2 regions of the Roseomonas haemaphysalidis genome follow, and region 1 is predicted to be linked to the other one. Evidence: riboswitches for the same ligand, from Rfam matches in the RefSeq annotation. Region 1 holds a riboswitch; the other holds the start of a gene.
What was found. Region 1 has a riboswitch for glycine ahead of gcvT (glycine cleavage system aminomethyltransferase GcvT). Riboswitches for the same ligand answer to the same signal wherever they lie in the genome.

Region 1 (4,398 bases):
TTCCAGCGCGCTCAGCGCGTCGAGGGCCGAGGTCATCAGAGGCTGTCCACGAAGGCGGCGTAGTCGGATTCGCTCATCAGGGCCTCCACGGCGGCGGGGTCGGCCGCCTCGATCTTGAAGAACCAGCCGTCGGCGGTGGGCGCCGAGTTGGCCAGCGAGGGGTTGTCCACCAGCGCATCGTTCACCGCGACCACCTTGCCGGCGATCGGCGCGTAGACGTCGGACGCCGCCTTGACGCTTTCGACCACCGCCACGGCCTCCTCGGCCGCGACCTCACGCCCGGCCTCGGGCAGTTCCACGAACACCACGTCGCCCAGCGCGGTCTGCGCGTGGTCGGTGATGCCGATGGTGGCCACGCCACCTTCCAGCCGCACCCACTCGTGGTCCTTGGTGTACTTGGTTTCAGCCATGACAGGGCTCCTCAGCGAATGTAGCGGTGGGGAAAGAAGGGGGTGGCCGCGACGCGGGCGGGCGAGGCCTTGCCGCGCACCATCAGGTCCAGCGCCGTGCCGTCGGCGGCATGCCCGCGCGCCACGTAGCCCATGGCGCAGGGGCCGTTCAGGCTGGGGCCGAAGCCGCCGCTGGTGATCTCGCCGACCACGTCGCCGCCCACCTGCACGGGGGTGTGGCCGCGTGCCGGCTGCCGGCCGTCGGGCAGGATGCCGACGCGCAGGCGCTTCGGGCCGTTGTCCAGCTCCTCGCGCACGCGGTCCGCGCCGGGGAAGTTCCATTCGGTGCGGCGGCGCTTGCCGATGGTCCACACCAGATTGGCTTCCACCGCGCTGGTCGTCTCGTCGATATCGTTGCCATACAGGCACAGCCCGGCTTCCAGGCGCAGCGAGTCGCGCGCGCCGAGGCCGGCCGCCGTGGCGCCCGGCAGGGCCAGCAGCGCGCGGGCGAGGCTTTCGGCCTCCTCCGCCGGCACGGAGATCTCCACGCCGTCCTCGCCGGTGTAGCCACTGCGGCTGACCAGCGTGGGGATGCCGGCGATCTCCACCGCCAGCACGTCCATGAAGCGCATGCCGGCGACGGCGGGCGCGATGGTGGCCAGCGATGCCACGGCGCCCGGGCCCTGGAAGGCCACCAGCGCGCGGTCCGGCAGGCGCTTCAGGGACACGCCGGAGGGCAGCGCCGCCTCGATCGCCGCGTAGTCCACCGCCTTGCGGCTGGCGTTGACCACCAGGAACAGGCGGTCGCCGAGATTGGCGACCATGAAGTCGTCCAGGATGCCGCCGGCTTCCGTGGTCAGCAGCCCGTACTTCTGGCGGCCCGGCTTCAGGATCTGCACGTCGGCCGGCGTCAGGCGCTCCAGCGCCGCGGCGGCGCCTTCGCCCACCAGCTCGGCCTGTCCCATGTGGGACACGTCGAACAGCGCGGCACCGGCGCGCGTCGCCAGATGCTCGGCCATGATGCCGGCGGGGTACTGCACGGGCATGGCATAGCCCGCGAAGGGCACCATCTTGCCGCCCAGCTCCCGGTGCAGGGAGGCGAGGGGGGTTTCCAGAAGCGTTTCAGTCGTATCGGCCACGCAGCCTCCATCGCCGCGCCTGCGCGCGGCGTGTCCGGGTTCGTGGCCCCCCTCTGTCCGATGACCTGAGAGATTCAGCGCGAAAGCCTCGCGCCTTACTCCGTCGGTGCCGGCGCTCGCGCGCCGGGCTTTCCAGAGTCCCCTTCCCCACGCGGTTCCTGGTGCCTGAGCGTTTCCGGGGGCCGGTTGCGCCTTCGGCGACGGCAGGGCGCCTTGCCTGCCATGCTCTCCCGCGCGGGATCAGCGGGTGGGGTTCTCTCTGCCCGAGCAGCGGGCGCGAGGCAACGGTGCAGAAGGTCGGGGAAAAGAATTCCCCCGAGCCCCCATCTTTCTTTTGCCTGTTTGCCGGTCAGAACCACGGTGAGGGCCCGCCTGACCGCCCAACCCGGCGCCATCAAGCAGAAAAAGGATGGGGGTCCGGGGGAATTCCTTCCCCCGGCCTTTACCCCATCGCCCCCTCGCTCTCCGCCAAGTCGAGCAGCTTCTGCATGGTCCCCGGCAGCGCGGCCCGCGCGGCGGCCAGCGTCATCCACTCGCCGTCGCGCAGGTTGGCGCCGGGCGGCGCGGTGGCGACCCGCAGCGCCATGTGCAGCTCGAAATGCGTGAAGCCGTGCTTCGCCTCGCCGTCCAGCGCCCGCCAGTCCAGGCCGGGCAGGGGGGCGAAGGGCGGGATCTCGGCGTCGGTCCAGGGGGTTTCGCGCCAGGGGGTGCCGGGCAATTCCAGCATGCCGCCCAGCAGGCCGGTGGGCGGGCGGCGGCGCAGCAACAGGCGGCCGGTGCCGTCCAGCAGCAGGAAGTGCACGCCGCGCTTCAAGGGGCGGGCCTTCTTGGCCGCCTTGCGCGGCAGGCTGGGGGCGAGGCCGGTGCGGAAGCCCTCGCAGTCCGAGCGCCAGGGGCACAGGGCGCAGGCCGGGCTGCGCGGCGTGCAAATGGTGGCGCCGAGGTCGAACAGGGCCTGCACGAAATCCGATGGCCGGGCGCGGGCGGCGTCCTGCTCCATCCAGCGGCGGGCCAGGGCGGCCAGCGCCGGGCGGGCGCCGGGCAGCGGGGCCTCGATGGCGCCGAGCCGGGCGGTGACGCGCTCGACATTGCCGTCCAGCGGCACGGTGGGGCGGCCAAAGGCGATGGCGGCCACGGCGGCGGCGGTATAGGCGCCGATGCCGGGCAATGCCCGCAGCTCGTCCTCCGTGTCGGGAAAGCCGCCGCGCGCCACCACGGCCTGGGCGCAGGCGTGCAGGTTGCGGGCGCGGGCGTAGTAGCCGAGCCCGGCCCATTCCTCGGCCACCGCGTCCCAGGGGGCGGCGGCGAGGGTTTCGACATCCGGGAAGCGAACCAGGAAGCGGCGCCAGCGCGGGCCGACGGCGGCGACCGTGGTCTGCTGCAACATGACCTCGGAGAGCCATATACGGTATGGATCGCGCGTCGCTTCCCGCCAGGGCAGGGTGCGGCGGTGGCGGTCGTACCATTCGAGAAGCAGGGAGGCGGCGGGCAGCACGTATGCAGCAAAAGGACCGGAACGGCGGCGGCGCAACCCCCCCGGCGGCGAAAACCGCGCAAAAGCCGGCCCTGGCGCCCGATGGCGGCCCCGGATGGCGGTCGGACCGCGGGCCACGCGCGCTGGGCGCGCTGCTGCCGGCGCTGACCCGGCCGGTGTTCCGCAAGCGCAGCCCGGCGGCGGCGCAGCTGATCATCGACTGGCCGCAGATCGCGGGGCCGGTGCTGGCGGCGCAGACGGTGCCGCGCGGCGTCTCCGGCGGCACGCTGACGCTGGCCTGCTCCGGCCCGGTGGCGATGGAGCTGCAGCACCTGGCACCGCAGCTGATCGGGCGCATCAACACCGCCATGGGGCAGGCGCTGGTGCAGCGGCTGCGCTTTGTGCAGGCGGCGCTGCCGCCGCGCCGGCCACCGCCACCCAAGCCCGCGGCGGTGGCGCTGCCGGACGCGCTGGCCGCCCGTCTGGAAGGCGTGGAGGACCCGGAGTTGCGGGCGGCTCTGGCAAGATTGGGCCAGGGGGTTTATCGGGGGCGCCGAAACGCCGGTTGACGGCTGGCGGCGCGGCCGCCGCGACCCTATCTGCCGCCGCACATCGCTGTTCCAAGCCACCTGAGGAGGCCGCCTTGACCCTTTCGCGCCGTTCGCTGCTGACCGTGCCGCTGGTGCTTGCCGCCGCGCCCGCCCTGGCCCAGGGCGCCTCGCCGACCAACGCCGATGCGCGGCTGGGCGACCGCGGCTACGGCCCGGCCGGCGCCAAGGTCGTGGTGCAGGAATACTTTTCCCTGACCTGCCCGCATTGCGCCGCCTTTCACAAGGAAAGCTGGCCGCAGATCAAGGAACGGCTGATGGGCCCGACCGGCAATGCCCGCATGGTGTGGAAGGAATTCCCGCTGGACCAGCTGGCGCTGGCGGCCTCGCAGGTGGCGCGCAGCCTGCCGGCCGAGCGCTACGAGGGCTTCATCAGCGCGCTGCTGGCCAGCCAGGACCGCTGGGCCTTCGCGCGCGGCGCCGACAACATCGCCGAGATCGCCAAGATCGCGGCGCTGGCGGGCATGACGCGGGCGCAGGTGGATGCCGCCGTGGCCGACCAGGCGCTGGCCAAGGGCATCCTGGAAATGCGCGCCGCCGGCCAAAGCCAGTTCAACGTCAATTCCACGCCCACCTTCGTGTTCAACAAGAAGGTGCAGCCCGGGGCCGTCAGCGCCGACCGCTTCGCGCAGCTGGCAGCCGAAGCCGGCGCTTGAGCGAGGCTGAGGGGGGCGCACCCGCCGCCCCGCAGGAGGATGCCGCCCCGGCGCGGGACGCGGCCACCGAGGCGGCGGCCCGCGCCGCCGCCTTGCGCGCCACGCTGGTGCGGCTGCGCATCGCCGGCTTCA
Region 2 (4,398 bases), 1.1 Mb from region 1:
CAGCAGCGGCTGCACGCTGTCGGCGAAGGCACCGTGGCTGACGCCGGGCTCGGCGGCGGCGCGCGCCTGCCAGTATTGCAGCTCCCGCCGCCCCACCAGGTAGCGGGCGCGGGGAAAGGTCGGCACCCAGCGGCCGTCCCGCAGGCGGGTGTTCCAGCCCACGTGGTCGGCGTGCAGGTGGGTGCACAGCACCACGTCCACCGCTTCCGGCGGCACGCCCAGCGCGTCCAGAAAGCCACTGGCCGCGCGGCGGTGCCAGTGCGGGTGGGCCGGGCGCTCCTTGTGCTCGCCCACGCAGGTGTCCACCAGCACGGTCAGCCCCGGCAGCCGCAGCAGCAGCGCCTGCATGCCCAGCAGCAGGTCGCCACGCGCGAAGTCCATGTGGTCGGGCTCCAGCAGCGCCCGGTGGGGCAGCAGCTCGCCGAGGTCGCGCCCCGGCATGATGCGCGCGGCCGGCAGGGGAAAGACATCCATGTCGAGCACGAGGTCGACGCGGACGTCGCCAAGGGTGAAGTGCATGTGGCCGTCTCCTTGCCCGGAGGAGTGAAGCATGGAAGCGGGTGGGAAAGAATCCCCCCGCTATTCGGCGCGGATGCCGTTGGCCCGGATCACCTCGCCCCAGCGCTGCGTTTCCGAGCGCACCTGCTCCGCCATGCGGGCGGTGCCGCCGCCCAGCGGCACCACGCCGGCGCCCTGCATCCGCTCCCGCACCTCGGGCCGCCGCAGGGCCTCGTCGAAGGCGGCGTTCAGCGCCTCGGCCACCGCCGGCGGCGTGCGCGGCGGCGCCAGAAAGCCGAACCAGCTGTCGATCACCACGCCGGGCGCGCCGGCCTCGGCGAAGGTCGGCAGGTCGGGCAGCTCCGGCAGGCGCCCGGCCGCCAGGGTGGCGACCGGCTGCACCGCGCCCGCGCGGATCTGCGGCAGGATGGACGGCAGGTTGTCGAAGAACACGTCCACCGTGCCGGCGACGAGGTCCGTGATGGCGGGGCCGCTGCCGCGATACGGCACATGCACCCAGTCCAGCCCGAAGCGCGTGCGCAGCAGCTCCGGCCCCAGGTGGTTGGAGGCGCCGACGCCGGACGAGGCGAAGGTGACGGTACCAGGCTTGGCGCGCACCAGCGCGATCACCTCCGGCAGGGTGCGGGCGGGAAAGCCGCGGCGCGTGACCATGACGTTGCGCACCGCGCCGGTCAGGATCACGGGCACGAAGCCGTCCAGCTCGTAGCCCGGCTGCGCGTAGAGCGAGGGGTTGGCGCCGCAGGGGCCAAAGGCGCATTGCACCAGCACGGAGCCGTCCGCAGCGCCGCGCTGCGCCTCGCCCATGCCGATGTTGCCGTTGGCGCCGGCGCGGTTGTCCACCACGGCGCCGCGCGGCAGCCGGGTCGAGACGGCCTCCGCCAGCAGGCGCGCCACGATGTCGCCGGTGCCGCCCGGGGGCGAGGGGACGATGATGCGCAGCGGCCGGTCCGGCAGCTGCGCCCGGGCGGGCGGCGGGAAGGCGAGCAGGCAAAGGCCGAGCATGGCCAGGATGTGTCGCATGGAACGCGGCTTTCCTGTAATTTCCCGGGGCCGGCGGTCCGCTTGGCGCGGCTTCCGCCAGGCCCCGTCGGCAGCCTAAAGCCATGCCGCGCCGGGCGACAGCGGCGGCGGCCGGACGCGGATTCCCGTTGACGCCCGGCAGGGGAAAGGTGGATGCTTCTCCTTGTCCATGCACGGCATGCGGGAGAGCGCGGTTCCGGCCGCCGCCGACGGAGCAACCCCCCGGGAAACTCTCAGGCACCAGGGACCGCATGCCGGGGACGATCTGGAGAGAGGCGCCTCGCGCGCCCACCGAAGGGGATGCCGGCGGCAGCGCCGGTCACGCTCTCAGGTAACAGGACAGATGGGGGCGGAACGGCACGGGCCGTGCCGCAAACCCTTGCCTGGAGCCCGTCATGAGCACGGTCGCCATCATCGGAGCCGGCATCACCGGCGTCACCACCGCCTATGCGCTGCTGGAGCGCGGGCATTCCGTCATCGTGCTGGACCGCCACCGCTACGCCGCGATGGAAACCTCCTTCGCCAACGGCGGCCAGCTTTCGGCCAGCAACGCCGAGGTGTGGAACAGCGTGTCCACCATCGCCAAGGGCATGAAGTGGATGCTGCGGCGGGACGCGCCGCTGCTGCTGAACCCGCGCCCCGGGCTGCACAAATACGGCTGGCTGGGCGAGTTCGTCGGCCGCATCCCGCAGTACCGCGACAACACCATCGCCACCACGCGGCTGGCCATCGCGGCGCGGGCGCAGCTGTTCGGCATCGCCGAGCGCGAGAACATCGACTTCGACCTGCGCCGGCGCGGCATTCTGCACGTCTACCGCGACAAGGCGGGCTTCGATGCCGCCGCCCGCGTCAACGGCCTGCTGCGCGAAGGCGGCCTCGACCGCGCGGCCGTGACGCCGGAGGAGATGCGCGGGATCGAGCCGGCGCTGGGCGGGCAGTGGCACGGCGGCTTCTTCACGCCGTCCGACTCCACGGGCGACATCCACAAGTTCACCCGCGGGCTGGCCGAGGCCTGCCAGCGCCGCGGCGCGCGCTTTCTGCTGGACGCCGAGGTGACGGGCATCGCCCACCAGCAGGGCGGGCTCCGCATCGACTGGCGCCCCGCCGGCGGCCCGCAGGGCGCGGGCGAGGTGCTGGCGGTGGACCAGGTGGTGATCTGCGCCGGCGTGGCCAGCCGCCGCTTCGCCGCCATGCTGGGGGACCGGGTCAACGTCTACCCGGTGAAGGGCTATTCCATCACGGTGCAGCTGGACGATGCTGGAAGCCGGCAGGCGGCGCCACAGGTCAGCCTGCTGGACGATGCCACCAAGATCGTCACCAGCCGCCTGGGCGAGGACCGCTTCCGCGTCGCCGGCACCGCCGAGTTCAACGGCGAAAACCGCGACATCCGCGCCGACCGGGTGAAGCCGCTGGTGGACTGGGTGCAGCAGTTGTTCCCCGGCGTGTCCACCGCGCGCGTGGTGCCCTGGGCCGGACTGCGCCCGATGACGCCCAACCTGATGCCGCGCGTCGGCGCCGGCAGCCGCCCGGGCGTGTTCTACAACACCGGGCACGGCCACCTGGGCTGGACGCTGTCGGCCGCCACCGCGCAGATGGCGGCGGATGCGGTGGATGCGGCGGCCGGCACCGGCCTGCGGGCCGCCGCCTAGCGGCCCCTGGGGGCCCCTGGGGGCCGCGCTGCCGCCTCAGTGCAGCGGCGCGGCCTTCAGGAAGCTTTGCCGGTCGCCGGACGTGACGCTGACCTCGAAGCGGTCGTCCTCGCGCTCCAGCGTCAGGGGAATGCTGGCGCCGGCATCGCCCACCGCCCAAAGGGCACGGAAAAAGGCGGCGATGTCGCTCACCGGCGTTTCGTCCACCGCCAGCACCACGTCGCCCTTGCGCAACCCGGCCCGCGCCGCCGGACCGCGCGGCGTGACGCCCACCAGCACCACCTGCCCTTCGTCCGAGCTGGCGGACACGCCCAGCCACGGGCGCGGCGGGCGGGCCGGGCGGCCCAGCGTCAGCATCTCGTCCAGGATGGGCGCCAGCAGGTCCACCGGCACGCTCATGTTCAGCACCCGCACGCGGCCATCGCCGGGGTCGTGACCCAGCTGGATGGAACCGATGCCCACCACCTCGCCCGCCGGGTTGAGCAGCGCGGCGCCACCCCACAGCGGGTGCGCCGGGGCGGTGTAGAGCGCCTCGTCCAGCACGTATTCCCAGTAGCCGGTGAATTCCTGGCGCGACACCACCCGCGCCGCCAGCGCCCCGGCGCGGCCGCCGGCGCCGGCGAACACCACCTGGGCGCCCACCGGCACCTCGGAGGAGCGGCCGAGCGGCAGCGCCGGGACGCCCAGCGAGCCCAGCGCCTGCACCAGCCCGAAGCCGGTCACCTGGTCGTAGCCCAGCACATGGCCGGCCACCACGCGGCCCGTGGCGGTGGTCAGCCAGATCTCCTGCGCCTCGGTCACCAGGTAGCCGATGGTCAGCAGCAGGCCGCTGTCACGGATCAGCACGGCATTGCCCAGCCGCTCCGTGCCCAGGGTGCCGGCGGTGAAGGCGTCCTCCGGCACCCTGGCATGCAGGGTCACGACGGCAGAGAGCGCCTGGTCCAGGTCGTAGGCATAGTCCTCGGGCCGCGGGCGCAGGGGCTCCGGAACCCGGTCCTCGTCGTCTGCTGCTGCCATGGCCTTGCCTCCTGTCCTGCCTGTCGTCGCGGTCGCAGCCGGGGTAACGCCCGGCGGCGGCCTCCGGTGGCACGCCGGCCGCTATCGGGCTTCCGGGACGGCCAGCGCCTCCGGCCGCGCCGGGCGGTCGCGCCGCGCCATGGCGCGGGCGACCACGTAGAAGACCGGCGTGAAGACCAGCCCGAAGCCGGTC

Region 2: linked by a shared signal. The riboswitch ahead of IAI59_RS02645 (D-amino acid dehydrogenase) and the one ahead of gcvT (glycine cleavage system aminomethyltransferase GcvT) in region 1 are both predicted to bind glycine.

The regions. Positions count from the first base shown of each region.
Region 1 covers NZ_CP061177.1:1,645,907-1,650,304, forward strand. The annotation lists gene gcvP (aminomethyl-transferring glycine dehydrogenase) at 1-36, opposite strand, end outside; gene gcvH (glycine cleavage system protein GcvH) at 36-410, opposite strand; gene gcvT (glycine cleavage system aminomethyltransferase GcvT) at 422-1,528, opposite strand; glycine riboswitch at 1,580-1,666, opposite strand; glycine riboswitch at 1,671-1,771, opposite strand; gene IAI59_RS07580 (A/G-specific adenine glycosylase) at 1,971-3,020, opposite strand; gene IAI59_RS07585 (DUF721 domain-containing protein) at 3,026-3,571, shown strand; gene IAI59_RS07590 (DsbA family protein) at 3,646-4,266, shown strand; gene IAI59_RS07595 (chromosome segregation SMC family protein) at 4,359-4,398, shown strand, end outside.
Region 2 covers NZ_CP061177.1:580,027-584,424, forward strand. The annotation lists gene IAI59_RS02635 (MBL fold metallo-hydrolase) at 1-519, opposite strand, end outside; gene IAI59_RS02640 (Bug family tripartite tricarboxylate transporter substrate binding protein) at 580-1,539, opposite strand; glycine riboswitch at 1,711-1,799, shown strand; glycine riboswitch at 1,803-1,884, shown strand; gene IAI59_RS02645 (D-amino acid dehydrogenase) at 1,935-3,188, shown strand; gene IAI59_RS02650 (S1C family serine protease) at 3,225-4,205, opposite strand; gene IAI59_RS02655 (efflux RND transporter permease subunit) at 4,287-4,398, opposite strand, start outside.